Regions from separate parts of the Actinoplanes sp. NPDC051405 genome, predicted to be linked through region 2. Evidence: riboswitches for the same ligand, from Rfam matches in the RefSeq annotation. Region 2 holds a riboswitch; the other holds the start of a gene.
What was found. A riboswitch is a leader RNA that binds a small molecule or an ion and turns the genes downstream of it on or off. The one in region 2 is predicted to bind thiamine pyrophosphate.
Positions count from the first base shown of each region.

Region 1: it holds a riboswitch for thiamine pyrophosphate, as region 2 does, so the genes downstream of both, thiE (thiamine phosphate synthase) here and ACZ6S4_RS42525 (ECF transporter S component) in region 2, are expected to answer to the same signal.

Region 1 covers NZ_JBVJIR010000023.1:2,515-10,072, forward strand. Annotated here, with positions in the region: gene truA (tRNA pseudouridine(38-40) synthase TruA) at 1-230, shown strand, start outside; gene ACZ6S4_RS37745 (hypothetical protein) at 219-1,703, opposite strand; gene ACZ6S4_RS37750 (class I SAM-dependent methyltransferase) at 1,812-2,426, shown strand; gene ACZ6S4_RS37755 (ABC-F family ATP-binding cassette domain-containing protein) at 2,458-4,113, shown strand; gene ACZ6S4_RS37760 (DinB family protein) at 4,117-4,629, opposite strand; TPP riboswitch at 4,774-4,885, shown strand; gene thiE (thiamine phosphate synthase) at 4,900-5,523, shown strand; gene thiO (glycine oxidase ThiO) at 5,520-6,557, shown strand; gene thiS (sulfur carrier protein ThiS) at 6,554-6,751, shown strand; gene ACZ6S4_RS37780 (thiazole synthase) at 6,753-7,493, shown strand; partial or broken gene ACZ6S4_RS37785 (thiamine phosphate synthase) at 7,487-7,558, shown strand, end outside.
Region 2 covers NZ_JBVJIR010000032.1:29,507-37,064, reverse strand. Annotated here, with positions in the region: gene ACZ6S4_RS42540 (hypothetical protein) at 1-588, shown strand, start outside; gene ACZ6S4_RS42535 (DUF6328 family protein) at 566-1,111, opposite strand; gene ACZ6S4_RS42530 (alpha/beta fold hydrolase) at 1,159-1,974, opposite strand; TPP riboswitch at 2,050-2,154, shown strand; gene ACZ6S4_RS42525 (ECF transporter S component) at 2,228-2,800, shown strand; gene ACZ6S4_RS42520 (ABC transporter ATP-binding protein) at 2,803-4,200, shown strand; gene ACZ6S4_RS42515 (energy-coupling factor transporter transmembrane component T family protein) at 4,197-5,000, shown strand; gene ACZ6S4_RS42510 (RDD family protein) at 5,147-5,647, shown strand; gene ACZ6S4_RS42505 (CehA/McbA family metallohydrolase domain-containing protein) at 5,793-7,511, shown strand; gene ACZ6S4_RS42500 (hypothetical protein) at 7,511-7,558, shown strand, end outside.

The sequences.
Region 1 (7,558 bases), on a different contig from region 2:
AGGCCGACGCGTTCTGCCAGGCGATGGTGCGCAGCCTGGTCGGGGCCATGCTCAGCGTGGGCGACGGCCGCCGCGACCCGGACTGGCCGGCCAAGCTGCTGACCCTGCGGGAGCGGTCCAGCGAGGTCACGGTCGCGCCGGCCCACGGGCTCACCCTGATCGCGGTCGGCTATCCCGACGAGACCGAGTACGCGGAGCGCGCCGACGCAACCCGCCGGCTACGGGCCTAGCGTCCGCTTCCCGATGACCTGCCGGCCCAGATACCGCTCGACGACCTCGGTGGTGATCCGGGCCGCGTACGGGTCGTCGTCGGTGACGAGCTGACCGTCGGGCCGGGCGATGACGCAGTACAGCAGATAGTGACCACGGCTGTGCCAGCCCACCTGGGCCAGGGGCTCGCCGAGCGGGTCACCGGCCGCGCCGCCCAGCATGGCGAAGGTGCCCCGGCCGTTCTCGACCAGAGTCCCGGTCAGCTCGCTGACCTGCGCCGCACCCTGCTCGTCGGCGAGGTTGAAGACGCCGGCGGTGACCTGGTAGCCGCCGTAGGGAGCCAGCATCCGGGCCCGGACGACGTGCTCGCAGCCGTAGTCGTCGAGGAGCGCGCCGAGGTCACCGCTCGTGGCGGTCCGGCACACGCTGTCGCTGTGGGTGAGGTCCACCCGGTAACCCGTGTCACCGGCGGCGAGCCGGACCGTGGGCTCCGGGAACACCTCGCGCTGGGTCAGCGGCTCGGCGTCGACGTCCCGGGAGGCGATGGCCGGCTCGGAGCCGGGGGCGGCGGCGGATTCCCGCCCGTCCCCGCGGCGCTCCTCGGCGATGATGAAGAACGCGCTCAGCCCGACGATCGCCAGGACGATCAGCGCGGCGAGCCCGCGCATCAGCGTCTGCAGGGCCTGCTGAGGTTCGCGGGGCGCCCGCCGCTGCGGCGTGTGCCGCTGGTGTGCGGCGGGGGCCGGCCACTGGCCGCTGCGATGCTGCCGGTGCTGCGGTGTCGGCGGCCGGTCGGTCACCACGGGGTCCGATCCCAGCCACTCGACGGCCGGAGTCCCGGCCGGGGGCAGGTCGCTCGCCGGAAGCCTGGTGCCCAGGAATCGGGCTCCTGGGATCCGGGCCCCCGGGATACGGGTTGCCGGAACTCTGGCCGCCCGGACCTGGGCAGCCTGGAACTCGGCGGCCAGCCGCACCACGGTCTGCAGCCCGACCGGCCGCAACCGGACCGTCCGAAGCCCGGCGGTCTCCCGCCCCGCGTGCTGTCGGCCCGAGTGCCGCGGATCTGACGGATGCCGGCCCGAGCGCTGCGGGTCCGCGTGCTGCGGGTCCGAGCAAAGCCGCCCGGAGGACGGCCGGCCCGAGCGCTGCAAGTCCGCGTGCTGCGGGTCCGAGCAAAGCCGCCCGGAGGACGGCCGGCCCGAGCGCTGCGGGTCCGCGTGCTGCGGGTCCGAGCAATGCCGACCTGAGAACCGCAGGTCCGGGTGCGACAGCTCCTCGCCGGGGGCGGCGATGGTGGAGGTCCGGCCCCGGCTCGGGTGGTCGGTTGCTCGGCGGCCGCGGGTCTGGCGGGCCAGGGCCTGGCGGATGATCGCCTGCCGGGCCCGGGCGTGCCCCGCTTGCGCCTGGCGGACCAGGCCCTGCGGGGTCAGCGACGCGAGTCCGCCCGCCGGGCCGGCGCGGTGGGCGGAGCGGGGGTGCGGATCGCCAGGCATGCAGGCCACGGTAGGAGGGCACCGTGATCGATGGACGCACAGCGTGTGCGGCACCCTCCGGTGGCCTCCCGTCGTTGCGGTCGCGGGCGTTGGGGGAGGATGGGCGGTGTGACCGCCGACCATTACTTCAGCGCCGAGCCCGCCGCGCCCGCCAAACGGAGCCGCATCGAGTTCACCGCCGCCGGCCGGGCCTACGACCTGGTTGTCGCGGGCGGGGTGTTCTCCGCCGGGCGGCTCGACCCGGGGACCGCCGTCCTCTTGCGCAAGGGCGATCTGCCCACGGCTGCGACCACCGGCACCCTGCTCGACCTCGGCTGCGGCTACGGCCCGATCGCCTGTGTGCTCGCCAGCGAGGCGCCGGAGGCCACCGTCTACGCGATCGACGTCAACGCCCGAGCCCGGGAGCTGACCGCGGAGAACGCCGCCGCCCTCGGGCTGGCCGGCCGGGTGCGGGCCGCCGCCCCCGACGAGGTGCCGGACGACGTCACCTTCGCGCAGATCTGGAGCAACCCGCCCACCCACGTCGGCAAGGCCGAGCTGCGCGCGCTGATGGCACGCTGGCTGCCCCGGCTCGCGCCCGGCGGGGTGGCCTGGCTGGTGATCAACCGCAACCTCGGTGGTGATTCGCTGCACACCTGGCTCGTGTCGCTGGGCTGGGAAGTGACGCGTACGGCCAGCCAGCGGGGCTTCCGGGTGCTGCGGGTGACCGGAAAAACCGGCTGACCACCGGCGGGTCGTCGGGGAGGATGCCCACGTGGGTTACGTAGACGTGTCAGGGGTCGGATTTGTGCTGCCGGACGGCCGGGAGCTCTTCTCCGACGTGTCGTTCCGGGTCGGCGAGGGTGCGAAGGTGGCGCTCGTCGGGCCGAACGGGGCCGGCAAGACGACGCTGTTGCGGATGGTCGCCGGGGACACGTCCACCCCGATCGGCACCATCGCGCGGGCCGGCGGGCTCGGGGTGATGCGCCAGTTCATCGGGATGATCGGCGATGACCGTACCCTCGACGACCTGGCCCTGTCGCTGGTCGCGCCGCCGCTGCGGGCCGCCGGCGCGGTCCTGGCCGCGGCCCAGTCCGCCCTGGAGAGCAACCCCGACGCCGAGAAGGCGCAGCTGGCCTACGCCAACGCGATCGCCGGCTGGGGCGAGGCCGGTGGCTACGACGCCGAAGTGCTCTTCGATGTCGTGGCCGTGGCCATCCTCGGCAAGCCGTGGGAGGAGGTCCGGCACCGGCCGGTGCGCACGCTCTCCGGCGGCCAGCAGAAACGCTTCGCGCTCGACCTGCTGCTGCGCGGCAGCGACGAGGTGCTGCTGCTCGACGAGCCGGACAACTTCCTCGACGTGCCCGGCAAACGCTGGCTCGAGGCGCGGCTCAAGGAGTCGTCGAAGTCAGTGCTCTACGTCTCGCACGACCGGGAGCTGCTGGCCCAGACGGCGAGCCGGGTGGTGGCCGTCGAGGGTGGCAGCGCGTGGACGCATCCCGGTGGCTTCGCGTCGTGGCACGAGGCCCGTTCCGACCGCCACGAACGGTTGCTGGAGCTGCGCCGGCGCTGGGACGAGGAGCACGAGAAGCTGCGTGAGCTGGTCTTCACGCTGAAGAACAAGGCGGCGTACAACGACGGGCTGGCGTCGCGGTATCAGGCGGCGCAGACGCGGTTGCGCAAGTTCGAGGAGGCCGGGCCACCGCCGTTGCCGCCCAAGGAGCAGTCGCTGCGGATGAACCTGCGCGGCGGGCGTACGGGAAAACGCGCGGTGATGTGCACCGGGCTCGAGCTGGAGAATCTGACGTTCCCGTTCGACCTGGAGATCTGGTACGGCGACCGGGTCGCGGTGCTGGGCGCCAACGGCACGGGCAAGTCGCACTTCCTGCGGCTGCTCGCGGCCGGCGGCACCGCGCCTGACGTGGACAACAAGCCGGTCGACGGGGCACCGCTGGCCCACGTGGCGCACAACGGTGTCGCGAGGCTCGGCGCCCGGGTCCGCCCTGGTCACTTCTCGCAGACGCATGACCGGCCGGAGCTGCTGAAACGCACCCTGGTGGAGATTCTCTGGCGGGGTGACGACCACCGTTCCGGGATGGACCGGGCGGGTGCCATGAAGGCCCTGAACCGTTACGAGCTGGCGGCCCAGGGCGATCAGCTCTTCGGCACGCTGTCCGGCGGCCAGCAGGCGCGTTTCCTGGTGCTGCTGCTGGAGCTGTCCGGCGCGACTGTGCTGCTGCTCGACGAGCCCACGGACAACCTGGACCTGGCGTCGGCCGAGGCGCTGGAGGAGGGACTGCAGGCGTTCGAGGGCACGGTGATCGCGGTGACCCACGACCGCTGGTTCACCCGCGGCTTCGACCGTTTCATCCTCTTCCAGAGCGACGGTGAGGTCGTGGAGACTCCGGAGCCGGTCTGGGACGTCCGCTAGCGGCTATTCGCCGGTGGCGCCGTCGAGGCGTTCGCGGAGCAGGTCGGCGTGGCCGTTGTGGCGCGCGTACTCCTCGATCATGTGAGTGAGGACGTAGCGCAACGAGAACGCGTCCTCGCCGTGGTGGCCCACGTCGTCGAGTGATCCGGCGGCGTCCACGATGGACCGCGAGTGGACACATTCCGCCCGCCAGGCCGCGAACGTCTCCTCGGGGTCGGCGTCGGTGGCGTCGAAATCCACGGCGCCGGACCCGGGGCGTGCCCAGAGCGGCGCGCAGTCCTCGCCGTTCACCACGGTCCGGAACCAGCTGCGCTCGACCTGCGTGAGGTGCCGCACCAGGCCGAGCAGGGAGAGGCCGGACGGCGCGACGGCCCGCTCGCGGAGCTGGTCCGGTGTCAGCCCGGCGCACTTCATCGCGAGGGTGTCGCGCTGACGCTGGAGGAAGCCGGTCAGAGTGGCGCGCTCGTCCGCCACCTGCGGCGGTTCACTTCGCGTATCGACGGTCACGACCGTGATCCTGCCCACCCGTGAGGCTCGGCGGAAGCGAAATTTCGGGTGCCCATCACCGCAGCGTGCGGGCACTGAGCGACGACGCGAACACCCACAGTGGAGGGATGTGGGGGTTTACGGGCGGGGGGACGCGGGTTACCGTCTGCTCGGAACCAACCCCACGGGAGTCCGGTGCACCGGGCTGAGAGGGGGGCTGTCGCGGCCCCCGACCGTCGAACCTGATCCGGGTCATGCCGGCGCAGGGAGGAGTGTGTTGTGGGCCCTGCCTTTCCGCACCTGCACGTCATCACGGACGCCCGGCACGGCCGGCAGCCGTTGGTCGTCGTGGCCGCCGCCATCGCTGCCGCCCGGCGGCTGGACGCGTGTCAGCGCCTGGCGATCCAGGTCCGGGTCGAGGACGACGTCAGCGACCGGGACGCGTACGACCTGGCCGACGCCGTCCTGGAGCTGTGCCGCCCGCATGGCGTGTTATGCCTGGTCAACGACCGGTTACACGTGGCCCTCGCGGTCGGCGCGGACGGTGGGCACGTGGGTGCCGCCGATCTGCCGGTCGCGGTGGCCCGCAAGGTACTCGGGCCCGTGGGCGTGCTGGGCGCGACCTGCCGGGATGTCGCTGCGGCCCGGGCAGCGCGGCGGGCCGGCGCGTCGTATCTCGGTGTCGGTCCCGTCTTCGCCACCACCACGAAGACCGGATTGCCGACTCCGCTCGGGCCGGCCGCGGTGGGGACCGTTGCTGCGGCCGTACCGGACACACCCATCGTCGCCATCGGGGGAGTGACCGCCGGCAACGCGCGGTCGCTGGTCGGCGCCGGAGCCGCCGCGGTCGCGGTGGTCGGCGCCGTCGCGGCGGCGGCCGACCCGGGCCGGGCGACCGAGGATCTGCTGCGGGCGCTGGCATGAGCAGCACCGATGTCGTGGTCATCGGCGGCGGCATCATCGGGCTTTCGATCGCGTGGCGGTGCGTGCAGCGCGGGCTGACGGTGACCGTGCACGACAGCGGTGGCGACGACGGCGCCTGGTACGCGGCCGCCGGCATGCTGGCCCCGGCCGGTGAGGCGGGGTTCGGCCAGGAAGCGCTGACCGAGCTTATGGTCGACTCCGCCGCGCGGTGGCCGGACTTCGCCGCTGAGCTGCGGCGCGAGACCGGCATCGACGTCGGCTACGACACGGTCGGCACCCTGAGCGTCGCCCTCACCGCCGACGACCTCGCCGAGGCGCGACGGCTGTGGGAGTACCGCCGTGAGCACGGCCTCGGGGTGAGTCCACTGCTGCCCAGCGCCATCCGCGAGCTGGAACCGGCGCTGTCACCACGACTGCGCGGCGGTGCCCATGCTCCCGACGACCGGCAGGTTGATCCGCGGCGGGTTGTCGCGGCGCTGCGGGCCGCCCTCGGACCGGCGATCGTGCGCGAACGGGTAGCGGACCTCCCGGCCCCGCGACCCGTGGTGGTCGCGGCGGGATCCGGGACGGCGGCACTGACCGGGCTACCCGTACGGCCGGTGAAAGGCCTGGTACTGCGGCTGCGCGGCGAGCCCGGACTGCTGCGGCACGTGGTCAGCGGCTGGGCCGACGGGCGGCACGTCTACCTCGTGCCGCGCGCCGACGGTGAGGTGGTCGTCGGCGCCACCCAGGAGGAACGGGTGGACGCCACGGTGACCGCCGGGCAGGTGCTCGACCTGCTGCGCGCCGCCACCGATCTCGTGCCCGACCTCGGTGAGTGCGAGCTGGTCGAGACGCTCGTCCGGCACCGGCCGGCCACCCCCGACAACGCGCCGTTGCTCGGCGCGTACGGCAAGGGCGTGGTCGTCGCCGCCGGGCACCACCGCAACGGGGTGCTGCTCGCCCCGGTCACCGCCGATCTGATCGCCGAACTGGTGGCGACCGGGAAGTCGGCGCCACTGCTGGACGCGTTCGCACCGGGGAGGTTCGGATGAAGGTCATCGTCAACGGCGCCGCCCGCGACGTCGATGTGGTCAGCGTCGAAGGGCTGGTCGACCAACTGACCACTGCCCGGCGCGGCGTCGCGGTCGCCGTCAACGGGGAGGTCGTGCCGCGGTCGTCGTGGCCCGCCGCCCGACTGCGGGACGGCGACCGGGTCGAGGTTCTCACCGCGGCGCAGGGAGGCTGAGATGTTCGGCGAATCCCGGCTGATCCTGGGCACCGGCGGCGCGGAGAGCCTCGCCGCACTCGAGGCGGCGATCGTCGCCTCGGGCACCGAACTGGTCACCGTCGCGCTGCGCCGGGTCGACGCCGCGGGTCCCGGCCTGCTGCCGATGCTCGACCGGCTGGGCATGCGCATCCTGCCCAACACGGCCGGCTGCTACACCGCGACCGACGCCGTGAAGGCCGCCCACCTGGCCCGCGACGCGTTCGAGACGGATCTGGTGAAGCTGGAGGTCATCGGGGACGAACGGACCCTGCTGCCGGACGGCGTCGAGCTGTTGCGGGCGGCCGAGACACTGGTCGCGGACGGGTTCCAGGTGTTGCCGTACACGAGCGACGACCCCATCCTCGCGCGCCGGCTCGCCGACGTCGGGTGTGCGGCGGTGATGCCGGCCGGGGCGCCGATCGGGTCGGGACTGGGCATCTCCAACCCCCATTATATCCGGCTCATCCGCGACAGCGTGGACGTGCCGGTGGTGCTGGACGCGGGCATCGGCACTGCCTCGGATGCGGCGCTGGCCATGGAGCTGGGCTGTGACGCCGTACTGATCGCCAGTGCTGTCACCCGGGCCGTCGATCCGGCGCGGATGGCCGCGGCGATGCGGCACGCCGTCGAGGCCGGGCGGCTGGCCTTCGGCGCCGGCCGGATCCCCAAGCGCTACCACGCGCTGGCGTCCACATCGGACGAGGGGCGGCCGGCATGGTGATCCCGTCCGGCATCGTCGTGCTCACCGACCGCCGGCTCGCGGCGCGGCCGCTCGTCGAGGTGGTC
Region 2 (7,558 bases):
CCCATCGCCGTCCGCCAGCTGCTGACCGATCTCCTGGTCGTGTTCTGGGTCTACGCCTGGATCCGGGCCGGCCTCTGGATCAACGACATGGTCGAGAAACTCGGCGTGCCAGGGCAGAAACTGCAGGAGGCGGGCACCGGGATCGCCGGCAACCTCGGCGACATCGGCGGCAAGGTGGGCCGGGTGCCGCTGGTCGGCGACGACCTCACCGCGCCGTTCAACAGCGCCGCCGACGCCGCGAAGTCGATCGCCGAGGCCGGTCGCCAGCAGCAGGAAGTCGTCGACAATCTGGCGCTGACCATGGCCCTGCTGATCATCGCCGTCCCGCTGGCGCTGGTGCTCTTCCTGTGGCTGCCGAAGCGGCTGCGCTGGATGCGCCGCGCCGCGGTGGCCGCCCAGGTGCGCTCAGAGCCGGCCGGTCAGGACCTGCTGGCGTTGCGGGCCCTGGCCAGCCGGCCGCTGAACGAGCTGGCCAAGCTGGGCCCGGACATCGCCCAGTCCTGGCGCAACGGCGACGCCGCCGCGGTGCAGGCGCTGGCCGCGCTCGAGCTCAAGGACCTCGGGCTCAAGCCCGCGAAGTCTCATTAGGTTCGGCGGCGTCCTCGGCGAACTCCTCGTCCTCCTCCTCGTCGTCATCGTCGACCCAGTTGCGGCGGGCCCACGGGACGGCGGCCCAGAAGGTCAGGAAGAAGAGCGCGGCGATGCCGGTCAGGATCAGCGCGACCCAGATGTTGGTCAGGAAGTCGGTGATCAGCAGCACGCTGCTGACCATCGAGATCAGCATGAACGCCAGGCCGCCGGTGGCCATCTTGTGCGCATAGCGGACCAGCTCGGGCTTGCGGCCCTGGCGGAACAACGCCCGGTGGAACGCCACCGGAGAGATGATCATCGCGGTGGCCGCCGCGGCTGACAGCAACGCGACGATGTAGGTGTCCTTCTGGAAGTCCGTCGTCTTCGGGAAGCCGTTGCTGAAGGGCAGAGTCAGCAGGAACGCGAAGAGGATCTGCACGCCCGTCTGAGCCACGCGCAGCTCCTGCAGCAGGTCGGCGAAATTGCGGTCCCAGCGCTGCTTCTCGGTCTCGTGCTTGCTCCGTCGCTTCTCGGCGGCCATCGAACCTCCTTCTCGGTGGACGGATGGTTGCCCGGACGTGAACGGCGTCAAACGCCGATGCGGGCCAGCGCCACGTCCGCCAGCGCGCGCGGCGCCTCCTCCGGGATCCAGTGGCCGATCCCGCGCAACGTCACCAACCGGTAGTCGGCCTCCACCCAGGTGGCGGTGGCCAGCGCGGCCGGCTTGCCGACGACCGGATCGCCGTCGCTCCACACGTACGTGGTCGGCACGGTGACCTTGCCGACCTTGGCGAGCTGACCACTGGACAGGGCGCGGTACCAGTTCAGCGCACCGGTGAGCCGGCCCGGCTCGCGCATGGCCGTGGCGTAGAGGCCGGCCCGGGCCCCGATCGGGCGCATCATCTGCCGCAGCGCCGTACCGCCGGCGCCGAGCAGCAGCCGCTCCGCGACCCGCGACCGGAACACCCCCATGTAGGCGAAGCGCAGCTTCTGCGACGGCTGGTTGTGCAGGGCGACGCCGAGGCCGCGCGGGTGCGGCACCGACACCGCGGTCAGGGTGCTGACCCGGTCGGGGTGCCGGTCGGCGAGCAACCAGCCCACCTGCGCGCCCCAGTCGTGGCCGATGACGTGCGCCCGGGCGACCCCGAGCTCGTCCAGCACCGCGACCGCGTCGGCGGTCGGCTCGTCGAGGCGGTAGTCGGCGACCGCGGGAGGGCGCGCGCCGGGTGAGTAGCCGCGCTGGTCGAGGGCGTACGTGCGCAGCCCGGCCGCGTGCAGCCGGGGCAGGATCAGGTCGAACTCACGATGGTCCTGCGGGAAACCGTGCAGCAGGAGCACGGGTGCACCGTCGGCCGGGCCGCCCTCGTACACGTCGAAGGTGAGACCTCTGGCCTTGATCCGCATGTGACGCCTCCTACGCTGTCCCGTACAGCCGTACGGTGTTAGCGTTCATCGAAACACAAGCACCGAAACAAACATGCAATCCGACAGGGGAGCGCACAGCGCTGAGAGTGCGGGTGACACCGCAGACCCTCGAACCTGATCTGGGTAATGCCAGCGCAGGGAGCTCGGTCTTTCTCCAGCCGCGCCGTGTCCGGGAGACGTCCCCGGCCACGGCGTCGCGTCTCCTCCCGGTACGAGCTGGGAGGCACATCACATGAAGCACCGTTGGCGCACCATCGACATCGTCATCGCCTCGATCATCGCGGTCGCGTTCGGGGTCATCTTCTGGGCCTGGGGCCTGCTCTGGAACGGCCCGGCGGACGCCATCCCGCTGCCCGGCCGGGCCATCCTGTACGGCGTCTGGCTGGTGCCGGCCGTTCTGGGCGCCCTGGTCATCCGCAAGCCGGGCGCGGCCTTCTACACGCTGACTCTGGCCGCCCTGGTGTCCGTCGCGCTCGGCACCAGCTGGGGCTGGACGCTGGTGCTGCAGGGACCGATCGAGGCGGCCGCGGCCGAGCTGGTCTTCGCCGCGTTCGCGTACCGGGTGTGGAACCTGCCGGTGGCGGCGCTGGCGGCGGCCGCGGCCGGGATCGCCGCGTCCGTCTACGACGCTTTCGTCTGGTACGGCGGGACGTCGTGGGCGACGTTGCGGCTGCCGTACATCGCCATCACCGCGGTCAGCGCGGTGCTGGTGGCCGGTCTGGGCAGCATCCTGCTGGTCCGGGCGCTGGCCCAGACCGGCGTGCTGGACCGCTTCGCCTCCGGTCGCGAACGCGCCGCCGTTTGACCATGGGCGAGCTGGTCCTGCGGGGGTTCGGGTGGCGGCACGCCGGTCGTAAGGCGTGGGCGGTGCGCGGGGTCGACCTGCGTGTCGCGCACGGCGAGCGGGTGCTGCTGCTCGGGCCGTCCGGGGCCGGCAAGTCCACGCTGCTGGCCGCGCTGGCCGGGCTGCTGCCCGAGGACTCCGGCGAGTCCGAGGGCACGGTCGAGATCGACGGGCTCGACCCGCGCAAGGCCCGCGAGCGGGTCGGCATCGTCTTCCAGGACCCGCAGACCCAGCTGGTCATGTCGCGCAGCGGCGACGACGTGGCGTTCGGGCTGGAGAACCGCGGTGTACCGGCCGGGGAGATCTGGCCGCGGGTCGACGAGGCGCTGCACCGGGTCGGTTTCGGCTACGGCCGGGACCGGCCGACCGCGGCGTTGTCCGGCGGTGAGCAGCAACGGCTGGCGCTGGCCGGCACCCTCGCTTTGCGCCCCGGCCTGCTGCTGCTCGACGAGCCGACCGCCAACCTCGACCCGGCCGGGGCGGCGCTGATCCGGGCCGCGGTCGCCCGCGCGCTGGGCGATGACACCACGCTGATCCTCGTCGAGCACCGGGTCGCGGAGGCGCTCACGCTCGTCGACCGGGTGGTCGTGCTGGAGCCGGGCGGCGGGGTCCGGGCCGACGGCCAGCCGGACGCGGTCTTCGCGGCGCACGGCGACCGGCTGGCGGACGAGGGGGTCTGGGTGCCGGGTCACCCGGTCGCCCCCCGCCGGGCCGTCACCGGTCCGGGTGCCCCTCTGGTACGCGCCACAGCCGCCGCCCTGCGCAACCGCCTCGCGCCCACCACGCTGACCGCCCACGAGCGCGAAGTGCTGGCGGTGACCGGCCCCAACGGCGCGGGCAAGTCCACGTTGGCGTTGCTGCTCGGCGGGCTGCTGAAGCCCACCTCGGGCACGATCGACGCCGTCCCGGGCGGGGCGCCGCACCGGTGGCGGGCGGCCGAGCTGACCACGAGGATCGGCTCGGTCTTCCAGGATCCGGAGCACCAGTTCGTCACCCACCGGGTCGCCGACGAGCTGGCGCTGGGCCCGCGCCGGATCGGGCGCCCGGAGGCCGAGGTCCGCCGGGTCGTCGACGAGCTGCTGCTACGGCTGCGGTTGGAGAAGCTGGCGGGCGCGAACCCGTACACGCTCTCCGGTGGGGAAGCGCGGCGGCTGAGCGTGGCGACAGCCCTGGCCACCGCGCCGCAGCTGCTGGTGCTGGACGAGCCGACGTTCGGCCAGGACCGGCGTACCTGGATCGAGCTGGTCGACCTGCTGGCCCGGCTGCGCGACGACGGCCACGGCATCGTCGCGGTGACCCACGACGACGACTTCGTGGCGGCCCTCGCCGGCTCCGTCCACCGCCTGGAACGGGCCGCATGACGCTCACCCTGCCGACCTTCGAGGCCAGCACCGCACCGCTCGCGCGGCGCAACCCTGTCGCCAAGCTCGCCGCCGCCCTGTTGTTCAGCGCCCCGCTGATCGCCACCCTGGATCCGCTGACCCCGACCATCGCCCTGGCCGTCGAGCTGGCGGTGCTGCCGCTGTTCGGGATGCGCTACGGCACGCTGTTCCGGCGGGCCTGGCCGCTGGTGCTCGCCGCCGGCGGCATCGTGATCACGCTGGTGCTGTTCGCGGCCGAGCGCACCGGGGCCACGGTGGCGACGCTCGGGCCGTTCGACGTGACCACCGGGGTGCTGGTCACCGCGCTGGGCATGGTGCTGCGGGTCTTCGCGATCGCGCTGCCGGGCATCATCGTGTTCGCCACCACCGACCCCACCGACCTGGCCGATGCCCTGGTGCAGAACGTGCGGGCGCCGGCCCGGTTCGCGATCGGCGCGCTGGCCGCGTTCCGGCTGGTGCCGCTGCTCGGCGAGGAGTGGCAGATGCTCAGCCTGGCCCGCCGCGCGCGGGGCATCGACGCCGGGCGCAACCCGGTGGCCAAGCTGCGGCTGTTCGTGTCGACGGCGTTCGCGCTGCTGGTGGGGGCCCTTCGGCGGGGCGGGCGGCTGGCGGTGGCGATGGACGCGCGGGGCTTCGACGCGGGCACGCCCAGGACGTACGCCCGCCGGCAGACCTTCGGCCGCGCCGACGCTGCCCTCATGATCGGCGCGACGCTGGTGTCCGCCGCCGCCCTGACCACCAGCGTCCTGTTCGGACTGTTCCGGCCGATCATCGGCTGAACGTCGGGACGCGCCACCGGCGAGGGTGGCCGAGTCCGCCCGGGTGACCTACCGCAGCCGGGTGACCACTGACTGTCCACCGGCGGTGATGCCGCGTAGCGTCACGGGCGCCACGCTGTGTAGTCGATGAAGGGCGCTGTGGACCCATGACCGATCCGCATTTCCGGGCCCCGCACGCGCCGGCCGCGGCCCACTACCCGCCGCCCGGCCGGGCCGTGCAGCCCTACGCTCCCCCGGTCCAGCACGCCCCGGCCGTCTACGCGCCCGGACCGGCCGTGGCCTGGACCCGGCCCGCGTTCGCGACGGTCAGCGCCGGCGGCCGGCTCGGGGCGGCGGTGCTGGACTTCCTGCTGATGGTGGTGACCTTCGGGATCGGCTGGCTGATCTGGTCGATGATCACCTGGAGCGACGGGCAGACCCCCGGCAAGCAGCTGCTGGGTCACGTGGTCGCCGACGCGAACACGGGCGAGGCGTTCGGCTGGGGCCGGATGTTCCTGCGCGAGTTCCTCATCGAGGGACTCCTGTTCTGGATCCCCAACATGCTCACGCTCGGCCTCTTCGGCGTCGCCGACGCCCTCATGGTCTTCCGGGCGGACGCGCGCACCCTGCACGACATGATGGCCGGCTCCGTCGTCCGGCACCGGTAGTTCGTCCCACCCGCGCCTTTTGATGCGCGGCTGTGCATGAAACCCTCCCGTGTTCGCGCACCGGTCACCCCGGCGCCATCCGGCGTTGCGGTGCGGCCGCGAGATTGGCCAGGTCATCCTTGTCGATCTTCGGGAGCCATGGGACATGGGTCACGGCCATCACCACCACGATCACGACCACTCACACGACGCCGGCGGTGCTGCCGACGTACCCCCGGCCCTTGATCTGAGCGTCCCGGACAGCGAGCTGTCGCCCTCGGACGTCTCCCGCCGCGGTTTTCTGCGCAGCGCGGGCCTGCTCGGTGCCGGCGCGGCCGCGTCGGTGCTCGCCACGCCGTCGGCGGCCGCGGCCGCCGGGCTGCCGCACTCGCACGGCCCGGCCGGCGGCGGCACCGCCAAGGGCGGGTTCCGCTGGCTCGCGGGTGACCACCACATCCACACCCAGTACAGCTCCGACGCCCAGTACCGGGTCATCGACCAGGCCGGGCACGGCCGCGCGTTCGGCCTCGACTGGCTGGTCATCACCGACCACGGCAGCAACGCACACGCCAAGATCGGCGTGGAGAAGGTCAACCCCGACATCCTCAAGACCCGCGAGGAACTGCCGGACCTGCTGACCTTCCAGGGTCTGGAGTGGAACATCCCGGCCGCCGAGCACGCCACGGTCTTCGTGCACCCGGGCCGCAACGAGGTCGGCGTGCTCAAGCAGTTCGAGCAGACCTTCGACGGCTCGCAGCTGCCGGCCACCAACACCACCGAGCAGAACGAGGCCGCCGCGATCGCCGGCATCAAGTTCCTCGGCGAGCAGGTCCGCGCCCGCAAGGTCGAGGGCGCGCTGTTCCTGGCCAACCACCCGTCGCGGCGCGGCATCGACTCGCCGCACGAGATCCGCAACTGGCGCGACGCCGACCCGACCATCGCCATCGGCATGGAAGGCGCCCCCGGCCACCAGGCCGCCGGCATCCCCGCCCCGAACGGCCGCGGCGGCGCGCGCGGCCTCTACGACAACAACCCGTCGGCCGCGTCGTACCAGGGCTACCCGCCGGAGACCTACCGGACCTGGGGCGGCTTCGACTGGATGACCGCCACGGTCGGCGGCCTCTGGGACAGCCTGCTGGCCGAGGGCCGGGCCTGGTGGGTGACGGTCAACTCGGACAGCCACGTCAACTACCTGGACCAGTCCGACCGCGGCCCGGGCAGCGACTTCGAGGCCAACGGCCGCTACAACGACCCGGTCTACACCGGCAAGGTGAACACCACCGCCGGCGACTTCTGGCCGGGCTTCTACGGCCGGACCAACGTCGGCTCGACGTCGTTCTCCTACAAGGCCGTCATGGACGGCCTGCGGGCCGGGCGGGTGTGGGTCGACCACGGCCGCCTGATCAAGAGCCTGGACGCGCGGGTCCGGGTGGCGGGCGACCGCCGGGCTGCCACGGGTACGCCGCTGGGCGGTGTCCTGCACGTCAAGCGGGGCACAGCCACCGAACTGACGCTCGAGATCGACCTCCAGGACGTGCCGAACTGGGCGCAGTTCGTCCCGGTGCTGTCCCGGGTGGACGTGATCGTCGGCTCGGTGACCGGCCCGGTCGCCGCCCGCGACACCTTCACCGCGCCGGACACCAAGGTCGTCAAGTCGTACGAGGTGACGCCGGGCGCCCGCAAGCTGTCGGTGACGTACCGGCTGGGCCGCCTGGACAAGCCGTTCTACCTGCGCCTGCGCGGCACGGACGGCAAGCGCACCCAGCCGGGCCTGATGGGCGCGGCGGTGGACCCGGCGGGCCCGAAGCTCGACGTGCTCGGCGACGCCGACCCGTGGGGCGACCTGTGGTTCTACACCAACCCGATCTGGGTCCTGCCCCGGTGATGCCCGACCGGACCGCGGCCGCCGCCACCACCCCGGCGGCGGCCGCC